DNA from 3 places in the Sodalis sp. RH22 genome. Region 3 is predicted to be linked to each of the others. Evidence: predicted binding sites of a transcription regulator. Region 3 holds the regulator's gene; each other region holds the start of a gene.

Region 1 (3,277 bases), 2.7 Mb from region 3:
GTTCTTTTTGCCCGAAAGAGATGTTGTCGAAATAAATGTCGCCCGGATCGGACCAGTTGTGGGTGATCTTATTAAACGATAATTGGTAGCCGGTATGCTGGGTGACTAACCGGCTAACCCAGCCGGCGCCCCAGGTGGTTTGCAGCAACACGTAGATCAGGATAATTATCAATAGCACTATCAAAAGTATTGATAATAAGAGTTTCCCAATAAATTTCATTGCTCAAATCCATCGCTGTCATAAAGGTTACCCAGTTTATGCCGTAATTAACGGGGCTTCTCAATAGCCAATGTGCTTCAGACAAAAAAAAGCCGCCGTATTGATACGGCGACCGCAAAAAAATGATAGCTAACTAATTAATTATGTTCCGGCGGGAACAATAAATTCAAGATGATGGCGGTAATGCCGCCGGCGGCAATGCCGGAGGACATCAGGGTCTTCAGCCACTGCGGCGCGAACTGCAAAATCAGCGGCTGCTGCGACACGCCCAGCCCTACCGCCAACGATAGGGCGATAATCATAATGGCGCGGCGATTAAGCCGTTCACGGGATACGATACGTACGCCGGACGCGGCGATGGTGCCGAACATGACGATAGTCGCGCCGCCCAGCACCGGCTCGGGAATATGCTGTACAAAGCCGCTGACCACCGGAAACAGCCCCAGCGCAATCAGCATCAGCGACACCACAAAGCCGACATAGCGGCTGGCGACGCCGGTCAGTTGGATGACGCCGTTATTTTGACCGAAACAGGAGTTTGGGAAAGTGTTGAACACGGCCGACAGCATTGAATTCAGGCCGTTGGCCAGCACGCCGCCTTTCAGGCGCCGCATATAGATGGGGCCGCGTACCGGCTGTTCCGAGACGTCGGAGGTGGCGGTAATATCGCCGATGGTCTCCAGCGAAGTGACCATAAATACCAGCATCAGCGGGATAAGCAGATCCCAGTCAAAACCCAGGCCGTAATACAGCGGGGTCGGCACCATGATTATGGATTGCGCCGGCGCGGGAGCGGTCTGCGGCAACATGCCCATCATCCAGGCCGCCAGATAGCCCACCGCCATGGCGATCACCAGCGAGGCGACCCGCAGATAGGGATTGCGCTGACGATTGAGCAGGATGATGACCAGCAGCACCACGCCCGCCAGCATCAGGTTTTTCGGCGCGCCGAAGGTATGATCGCCCATGGCGGCGAAACCGCCGCCGATGGAAGTCAGGCCGACCTGGATCAGGGAAATGCCGATAATCATCACCACGATACCCGATACCAGCGGCGTAATGATGCGCCGGGCCAGGTGCAGCACGCGGGATAATAAAATTTCCGTGCAGGACGCCACCATCAGCGTGCCGAACAGGGCCGCCATCATCGTGGGCACATCGGCGCCGCCGTTTTTCAGCGCCAGGCCGCCCATGATAAGCGGCGTGACAAAGTTAAAGCTGGTGCCCTGGATGGACAGCAGGCCCGATCCCACCGGTCCCCAGGTCTTGATTTGCAGCAGTGAGGCCAGGCCGGAGGCAAACAGCGACATGCTGATAATATGCTGCGTGTCCTGCGCCGGGAGCCCCAGCGCCTGGCAGATTAACAGGCCGGGCGTAATCACGGCGACAAACATGGCCAGCAGATGCTGGCAGGCGGCAAACAGGGTTTCCGCCAGCGGCGGACGATCGTCGAGGTGATAAATCAGCTCGCTTTTGGCAACGGGAATCGGCGCGTCATCAACGTCAGTGGCTGGCATGGTCATGGGGGGAAACATTCCTGGGCGGCAAAGGAGGCATTTTAATCATCCTGTTTTTAAAAGCAAACGATTGCTCGCGACCTGCGCCCGCGCCGGTTGATATAGGTCAATGCCGGCGCAGATTTCAGGCCGGCGCCCCGGGTGCCGATGCCGGCGGGAGGGAACAAGAGGGAATACTTATGGCTCAGGCGTTGGTATAGCGCACGCGCTCCGGCATCCAGCGCTCAATCAGCGCCTGGGCGGCGGCGGGATAGTGTTGGTGGATATGGCGCGCCAGCCGCTGGACTTCCGGGATCATGGCCTGGTCGCGCAGCAGATCGGCCACTTTGAATTCCGCGTTGCCGGTCTGGCGCGTGCCCAGCAATTCCCCGGGGCCGCGGATCTCCAGATCTTGTTGCGCGATGATAAAACCGTCGTTGGTATCCCGCAGCACCTGTAGACGCCGCTGCGCGGTTTTGCTCAGGGGCGATTTATAGAGCAGCACACAGTGCGAGGCCACCGCGCCGCGTCCCACGCGGCCGCGCAGCTGATGCAGCTGCGCCAGTCCCAGGCGTTCCGGGTTCTCGATAATCATCAGGCTGGCGTTGGGCACATCGACGCCAACCTCAATAACGGTGGTCGCCACCAGCAAGTGAACCTCACCGGCCTTGAATGCCTGCATAATCTGCTGTTTTTCCAGTGATTTCATGCGCCCATGCACCATCCCGACGGTCAGTTCCGGCAGGGCGGCGGCGAGCCCCTCCCAGGTGGCCTGCGCCGCCTGGGCTTCCAGCAGATCGGATTCCTCGATGATGGTGCAGACCCAATAGGCCTGGCGCTGCTCCTGTAAGCAGGCTTGGCGCACCCGCTGGATGACATCTTCGCGCCGGGTGTCGGGAATGGCCACCGTGGTCACGGGCGTGCGGCCGGGGGGCAGCTCATCGATAACCGAGGTATCCAGATCGGCGTAGGCGGTCATGGCGAGCGTGCGCGGGATGGGGGTGGCGGTCATGATGAGCTGGTGGGGATGGAACCCCTGCGCCAGGCCCTTCTCCCATAATGCCAGGCGCTGATGCACGCCAAAGCGGTGCTGCTCGTCGATAATCACCAGCGCCAGCCCCGAGAATTGCACCTGTTCCTGGAAAATGGCATGGGTACCCACCACCATCGCCACCCTGCCGGCGGCGATGGCATCTTGCTGGGCAATACGCGCCTTGCCTTTTTGTTTGCCAGCCAGCCAGCCCACCTCAATGCCCAATGGCTCAAACCAGTTGCGAAACGTTTGCGCATGCTGCTCGGCCAGCAGTTCGGTGGGCGCCATCAAGGCCACCTGCTTGCCCTGGGCAATGGCTCGCAGCGCCGCCAGGGCCGCCACCAGGGTTTTACCCGAGCCGACGTCGCCCTGCACCAGACGCATCATCGGCACGGGTAGAGCCAGGTCGCTCTCGATTTCCGTCGCCACCCGTTGCTGGGCGCCGGTGGGCGCGAAAGGCAGCCGGCCGAGGAATTGCTGCTTGAGATGATGATCGGCGGTCAGCGCCAGCGCCAGCTCCTTGCGTAC
Region 2 (3,277 bases), 390 kb from region 3:
ACGTCGACCACCGCGCAGCTGAGGTAATAGATCTCCAGGGCCTCGTCCTCGCCGTGAATATCCTGCGCCAGGCGCGCCGGGTCCAGCGGCTGGGCGATGGCGTCCTGGACCAGATGCTCCACATCCTCGCCCAGTCCCAACTGCTGCAGGTTGTCCCGAATGGCCCGTTGCTCATGGTCGTCGATGTGGCCGTCGGCCTTGGCGGCAAAGACCAGGGCCGTCACCAGCCGCTGCGTGCGACGGTCGATGGGAGTAGGAGGCTGGGTAAACTGCGCATCGTGCTGATGGGTTTCGCGCACGCGTTTTTTATATTGGTCCCACAGCACCGCGCCTATCGCGGCGCCGCCGCCGATAAACAGGGCGTTCTTGCCCACCGCGCCCATCATCTTGCGTGACGATTTATTGGCCACCAGCAGGCCGGCCAGCCCGCCAAGCGCTCCGGGCGCCAGCAGGCCCGCCAGGTTGCCGCCCTGATCCCCCGGCCCGCCCTTTTGCTGGACCAGGGTCTGGATTTTCTGCAGCCACTGATTCATTGCCGTTCCCCTTTAGGTGGTGTATGCCGGACGGTGCCCGGCGCCACATGTCCTAACCTAGCGGATTTTGTGTCAAGTTGTTAAAAGGGTTTGCAAAGATAGCGGGGCCGCCGATGTCCGGACGCGCATTTCACGCCGCGCGTCCGGCAGGGAGTGTTATTGCTGGAGGGAATAACTTATTTCACCTTTTTCACAATCAAGGTTCACAGCATAGGCGCGATCGGCGGTTTGCCCGCGAATTTTCAGCGGCGCCTGCCAGTTGTCGCCGTTGCCGGTGATATCCTCGGGGTTGACCTGCGCGACAATGGTGTCGCCGCCCAGGGCCTTTTTATCGTCGTCGGTGTGGGGAAAGCGATTCTGGGTGTAGTCCTGTTTAATCAGTTCCGCCACCTGGGGGGCGTTGAGATCGGGACAGGCCGCAACCTTATAGGTTTTCCCGGGCTGGCTTTTTTTGGCCGGTTCCTTCGCCGCCGGCGTTTTATTATCGGCGGCGGCCGGCGCGGCTTCCGCCTTGGCCTTCTCAGCCGGGGCCTTTTTAGCCGGCGCCGGTTTATCGGCGGCCGGAGGCTCCTCCGGCTGTTTTTTAACCGGGGCGGCGGCCGGCGGCGTTGCCGGGGCCGGCGCGGCGTCATTAGCCGGCGGTGTCTGTGCCGGAGCGGCGTTATTCGCCGGCGCCGGGGCGGCGGTGCCCTGTTGGGTATTCTGCGTCTGTCCGGCGGGCTGCTGAGTGGTGGACGCGCCTTCCGTGGACGTTTGCGAGGCGGCGGCCTGCCCAGCCGCCTGCGGTGTTTGATCTTCCGCGGCCGCGAGTGACGGCAGCAACATGCCGATGACGATGACGCCTAACAGGCCGATTCCCGTTTTATGCATAAAACCTCCACTTGTTCTGATTATCCGTTCTCAAGGTATTGAATGATAATAGCCGGTTAAAATTACGTTGAGAACGGGAATTATACGAACTATAACAAAAGCCGGGCGTTTTTGGCGGCGTCCAGGCCGATTCCCACGTCCTGCTCTCCCCTCATCGTACCGGCGCTGCTGCACGCGCAATCGTTTTCGTTTATACTGCGCGCAATTTTTATCAGGTCAGGGGAAAGCGGATGTTAATCATAGGCACGGCGTTACGTCCCGGCGCCACGCGGGTCATGCTGCTGGGCAGCGGTGAACTGGGCAAAGAGGTGGCGATTGAGTGTCAACGGCTTGGCGTCGAGGTGATTGCCGTCGATCGTTATGCGAACGCCCCGGCGATGCATGTCGCCCATCGCGCGCACGTCATCAATATGCTGGACGGCGATGCGCTCAGGGCGGTGATTGAACTGGAACGGCCCGATTTTATCGTGCCGGAAATCGAAGCCATCGCCACCGACATGCTGGTAGCCCTTGAACATGAGGGCCATCATGTTGTGCCCTGCGCGCAGGCCACGCGCCTGACCATGAACCGCGAGGGCATCCGCCGCCTGGCGGCGGAAACGCTGGGCCTGCCCACTTCCGCCTACCGTTTTGCCGCCGACCGCGCCGGGCTGGACCAGGCGGTATCGGCAATCGGATATCCTTTGATTATCAAACCGGTGATGAGTTCGTCGGGTAAAGGCCAGAGCCTGGTACGCGCGGCCGCCGGCCTGGACGCGGCCTGGAACTATGCGCAGCAGGGCGGCCGCGCCGGCGGCGGCAAGGTGATTGTCGAGGGCCTGGTCCCCTTTGATTTTGAAATTACCCTGCTTACCGTCAGCGCCGTCGATGGTATCCATTTCTGCGATCCCATCGGTCATCGCCAGGAGGACGGCGATTACCGGGAATCCTGGCAGCCGCAGCACATGAGCGCGGTGGCGTTGCAACGGGCGCGGGATATCGCACAACAGGTCGTGACCGCCCTGGGCGGCCGCGGATTGTTCGGCGTTGAGCTGTTTGTGCGCGGCGACGAGGTGATATTCAGCGAAGTGTCGCCGCGTCCGCATGATACCGGCATGGTGACCCTTATCTCCCAGGATCTGTCCGAATTCGCCCTGCATGTGCGCGCCTTCCTCGGCCTGCCCGTCGGCGCGATCCGCCAGTACGGCCCGGCGGCGTCGGCGGTTATCCTGCCGGAGCTGACCAGCAGCGACGTGCGTTTCAGCGGCCTGGAGCAGGCGCTGAAAGCGCAAACGCAGATCAGGCTGTTCGGCAAGCCGGAAATCGGCGGCAAGCGCCGTCTTGGCGTGGCCCTGGCCATGGCGCAGACGGTGGAAGAGGCGGTAAAGGATGCCAAAGCCTGTGCCGCGGCGGTCAAGGTCAGCGGCTGATGCGCCAGGCCTGAACCAAAAAAAAGCTCCTCTTGCGAAGGAGCCCTTATTACCTGCCTGAATGGCGGGAGCGGATGCGCGCCGGCTTAAAGCTTGGCGCCGGCCACCGCTTCTTTAGCCAGTTCGGTGATGCGCGCATAATCGCCCGCTTCCAGCGCATCGTTAGGCACCAGCCAGGAACCGCCGATACACAGCACGCTTTTCAGCGCCAGGTAATCACGGTAGTTCTTCGGTGAAATGCCGCCGGTGGGGCAGAAACGCACCTGCGAGAACGGACCGGCAATCGCTTGCAGCGCCTTGACGCCGCCGTTGGCCTCGGCCGGGAAAAATTTGAACTCGCGCAGGCCGTAATCCATACCGAGCATCAGTTCGGAAACAGTGGCGATACCCGGGATCAGCGGAATGGTACCCGCGACGGCCGCTTTCAGCAAGGGTTCGGTCAGGCCAGGGCTGATGGCGAACTGC
Region 3 (3,277 bases):
GTAATGTTCTTTGCCCACGATCCAGGCCCGCTTGCGCGACTGGAGGTTCATCAGCCGGGCGGCGGCAATGCGTAAGGTATCTTTTAAATGATGCGGAAGTTTATTCTCCAGACCCGCCCTGAGAACACGCTGGAAAAAAATGTCCAGCCGCTCACACTCCCACCAGCCATCCATGTAACTCTCGCCCAATCCCAAAGATCCATCCTGCAATACGCGCTTAAAAAATCCCGGATTCTTGATTCGGATATCAAATGGTCTTGAACCATTGAGTTCAATACCGGCTTCAGAGAGCAATTCATGGACGATACGGTACCAATCATTATCATGAAAGCTCAGGTCTTCAACGCACGAGGAACTCATAGCTTCTCCATCACCTTTCTTCTGCAGTGCCCCGTCAGGAAAAGCACTCACCATGCCTGCGGGCTTTATAAGAATCCACGGTTATCCGTGGTGTCTGAAGTATCACCATCAACAGAGGAATATAAAGTAAACCTTAGACTGCGACTTAGCCGGGCGCTTTATAAAAGGGTGATGTCATGTTGGAAAACACGACATACTTTTATACAAATTTATTAGACAACTCGTTATAATTGTTAACGATATTGAGTATAAGCCTGCATTTTAATTTAGACAATAGCTAACGCGCTAATGTATTTCCCATTATAACTTAATGATTTCTCGCTGAAACAATAACTCTTTGCACAGAGATCATTATATGAAAAATCTTGTGTCCGAGGCGGACGGCGCTTTACATAGCAACAGACCCTGGAGGCGCCAGCCCGTTGCCCGGGCCTGGCGCGTGGCCTTAAGCGGGGAAGGGACCGTCTGCGACCGAACGGCGTTCAATCAGCGACGGATGGACTTCGATGGTTTTGGCGTTCTCGCGTTTGCTGGTAATCCTATCGAGCAGCATGGTAAGCGCCGCCTCGCCCAAATCCTCTTTAGGCTGATGGATGGTGGTCAGCGCCGGGCTGAAAAAGCACGAATTGCGCACGTTGTCGTAGCCGATGATAGAAATATCCTCAGGTACGCTCAGGCCCATTTCATTAATGGCGCACAGTGCGCCCATGGCCATAATGTCGCCGCCGCAGAAGACCGCGGTGGGACGCGGCGTTTGCGCCAGGATTTGTTTCATCGCCAGGTAGCCGGATTCAGGCTCGAAATTGCCTTGCACAATCCAGCGGTCGTTTAACGGGATGCCGGCCTCCGCCATGGCATGCAGATAGCCGCGGTGGCGGCCGCCGCCGGTGTTGCGCGCCAGCTGTCCGGGAATGGCGCCGATGGCGCGATGGCCGCGTTTAAGCAAATATTGCGTCGCCATATAACCGCCGGCAAAGGCGTTATCGATAATGGTGTCGGTAAAATCACGGCGGGCCTCACCCCAATCCATGACCACCATGGGGATATGCTGATATTCCTCAAGCATATCCAGCAGCGTTTCGGGATACTCGGCGCACATCACCAGCAGGCCGTCGACGCGCTTTTGCGCCAGCATCGCCAGATAGGCGCGCTGTTTTTCGAGATCATTGTGCGAATTGCACAATATCAGGGTATAACCGCGAGCAAAGCAATGGTGCTCAATCGCCTCGATAATTTCGGCGAAATAGGGCGCCTCGCTGGTGCTGGCGAGCAGGCCGATGGACTTGGTGCGATTGACCTTCAGGCTGCGCGCCACGGCGCTGGGTGAATAATGCAGTTGTTTAATGGCGTCCAGCACGGCAATTTGAGTGTCTTGCGCAACAAAACGGGTTTTATTGATCACATGCGAAACGGTGGTTGTCGATACATTAGCGCGTTTTGCCACATCTTTAATGGTTGCCATGCCTTTGATACTCCCGTACGCCCTGGCTGGAATAATGTCTGTCGAAGGCGCAAGCACTTTCCGACGCTGTGGAATTAACCGTTAATTTTCGTTCATCCCGCGCCAAAGTGAAAGTGTTAAATGTGGCGGCTACAGGTTGGGAGCAAGCTTTTTCATCGCTGTTATGGCAAACTGACGATAACTGCTCTGCGGGCCGGTGGATAAGGCCGGCGCCCTGGTTTACGTTAAGGAGATAGAATGGACAGCGATTTAAAAATGTCGTTACTGACCACGGTGTTCTCGCTGCTGGTGATTATTGTCTTCAGCTTTACCGCCGTCATGAACTGACACCCTCTCGGTTCAGATATAAAAAAGAGGAGCCTTGGCTCCTCTTTTTTTTCCGGCGCGCCTTCAGCGGATATTTTTCGGCGTGACCACCCGGCGGGCGCCCACGTAATGATCCTGCCAATAATCCTCACTCAGATAGCTGATACGGATATCGCTGCCGGTGCGGGGCGACTGGATAAAGCGACCATTGCCAAGATAGACGCCGACGTGATCCGCCGCGCCGCGATTGGAAATATGGAAAAAGACCAGGTCGCCGCTTTCCAGCTCGTCTTTCTTAACCGGCGCTGCGTCGCGCAGGTGGTACATTTCGTTGGCTGTGCGCGGCATATGGATGCGTACCACATCCTTGTAGGCATAATAAATCAGGCCGCTGCAGTCAAAGCCGGTATTAGGCGACATGCCGCCCCAACGGTAAGGCTTGCCCATTTGGGAGAGGAGTTTATTCATGGCGGTAAGCTTGGCGGTCTGGTAGCGTTTCTTATGGCTCTCGCTCATCTTTATCGGCTGATCGTTGGCCACCAGTTCTACCGCCGCCTGATCTTTTATCATCCGGTGCCGGCCGTAACCTTTTTTATAGCCTTTTTTCGGCGGAGTGAAGGAGGCTATTTTTTTCGTCGCCGTGGTTTTTGATGCCTTGGCAAGAGGGGAGGTTTTGCTTTTCTTCGCGCCGGTTTTCGCCACCGCGGGTTCCAAAGGCCGTTTCACGCCGGCTTTTTCATGCGCCGGTTCCGGCGATTTTTTAATGCTGGCTTTTTCACTGACGGCGGGCGCGCTGGCGACAGGTTTGCTTTTCTTGGCTATTTTTACCGGTTTGCGTTTGCGCCGGTCGCCGGTTTTTGCCGCCGCTGCCTGGGATTTGCGCTGATCGGCATTGACGCCGGCGCTCGGCGCGGCATGTGCCAGGTTCAAAAACAACTGGGTAAAAAGCAACACAAAAAGCGTAAAGCATAAACGCATGATAAACGCTATCCTTATGTGGCCCAAAATAGGGGGTTATCAACACCTCACAGGAATTTAAGCTATTTACCTCGTCATTGCATCATCAATTCACTACTTATTGTGTATAAACGTGAATAAGTTCGATTTTGCTGCATTTAACAGCGTTCAGCGGCGCTTTATTCAACATAT

The links. The regulator PurR, encoded in region 3, represses purine synthesis genes. The targets are predictions, from matches to a motif close to CANGCAAACGTTTGCNTG.
Region 1: the regulator PurR is predicted to act here: its motif matches at 1,797-1,814, upstream of ACL2XN_RS17415 (nucleobase:cation symporter-2 family protein).
Region 2: the regulator PurR is predicted to act here: its motif matches at 1,577-1,594, upstream of purT (formate-dependent phosphoribosylglycinamide formyltransferase).

The regions. Positions count from the first base shown of each region.
Region 1 is NZ_CP178731.1:3,834,152-3,837,428, reverse strand. Features, by position in the region: gene ACL2XN_RS17420 (AsmA family protein) at 1-220, opposite strand, end outside; gene ACL2XN_RS17415 (nucleobase:cation symporter-2 family protein) at 358-1,737, opposite strand; gene recG (ATP-dependent DNA helicase RecG) at 1,922-3,277, opposite strand, start outside.
Region 2 is NZ_CP178731.1:1,492,856-1,496,132, forward strand. Features, by position in the region: gene ACL2XN_RS06770 (tellurite resistance TerB family protein) at 1-533, opposite strand, end outside; gene ACL2XN_RS06775 (YebF family protein) at 690-1,403, opposite strand; gene purT (formate-dependent phosphoribosylglycinamide formyltransferase) at 1,634-2,812, shown strand; gene ACL2XN_RS06785 (bifunctional 4-hydroxy-2-oxoglutarate aldolase/2-dehydro-3-deoxy-phosphogluconate aldolase) at 2,899-3,277, opposite strand, start outside.
Region 3 is NZ_CP178731.1:1,102,434-1,105,710, forward strand. Features, by position in the region: gene cfa (cyclopropane fatty acyl phospholipid synthase) at 1-360, opposite strand, end outside; gene purR (HTH-type transcriptional repressor PurR) at 806-1,822, opposite strand; gene ACL2XN_RS05040 (YnhF family membrane protein) at 2,060-2,149, shown strand; gene ACL2XN_RS05045 (NlpC/P60 family protein) at 2,213-3,106, opposite strand.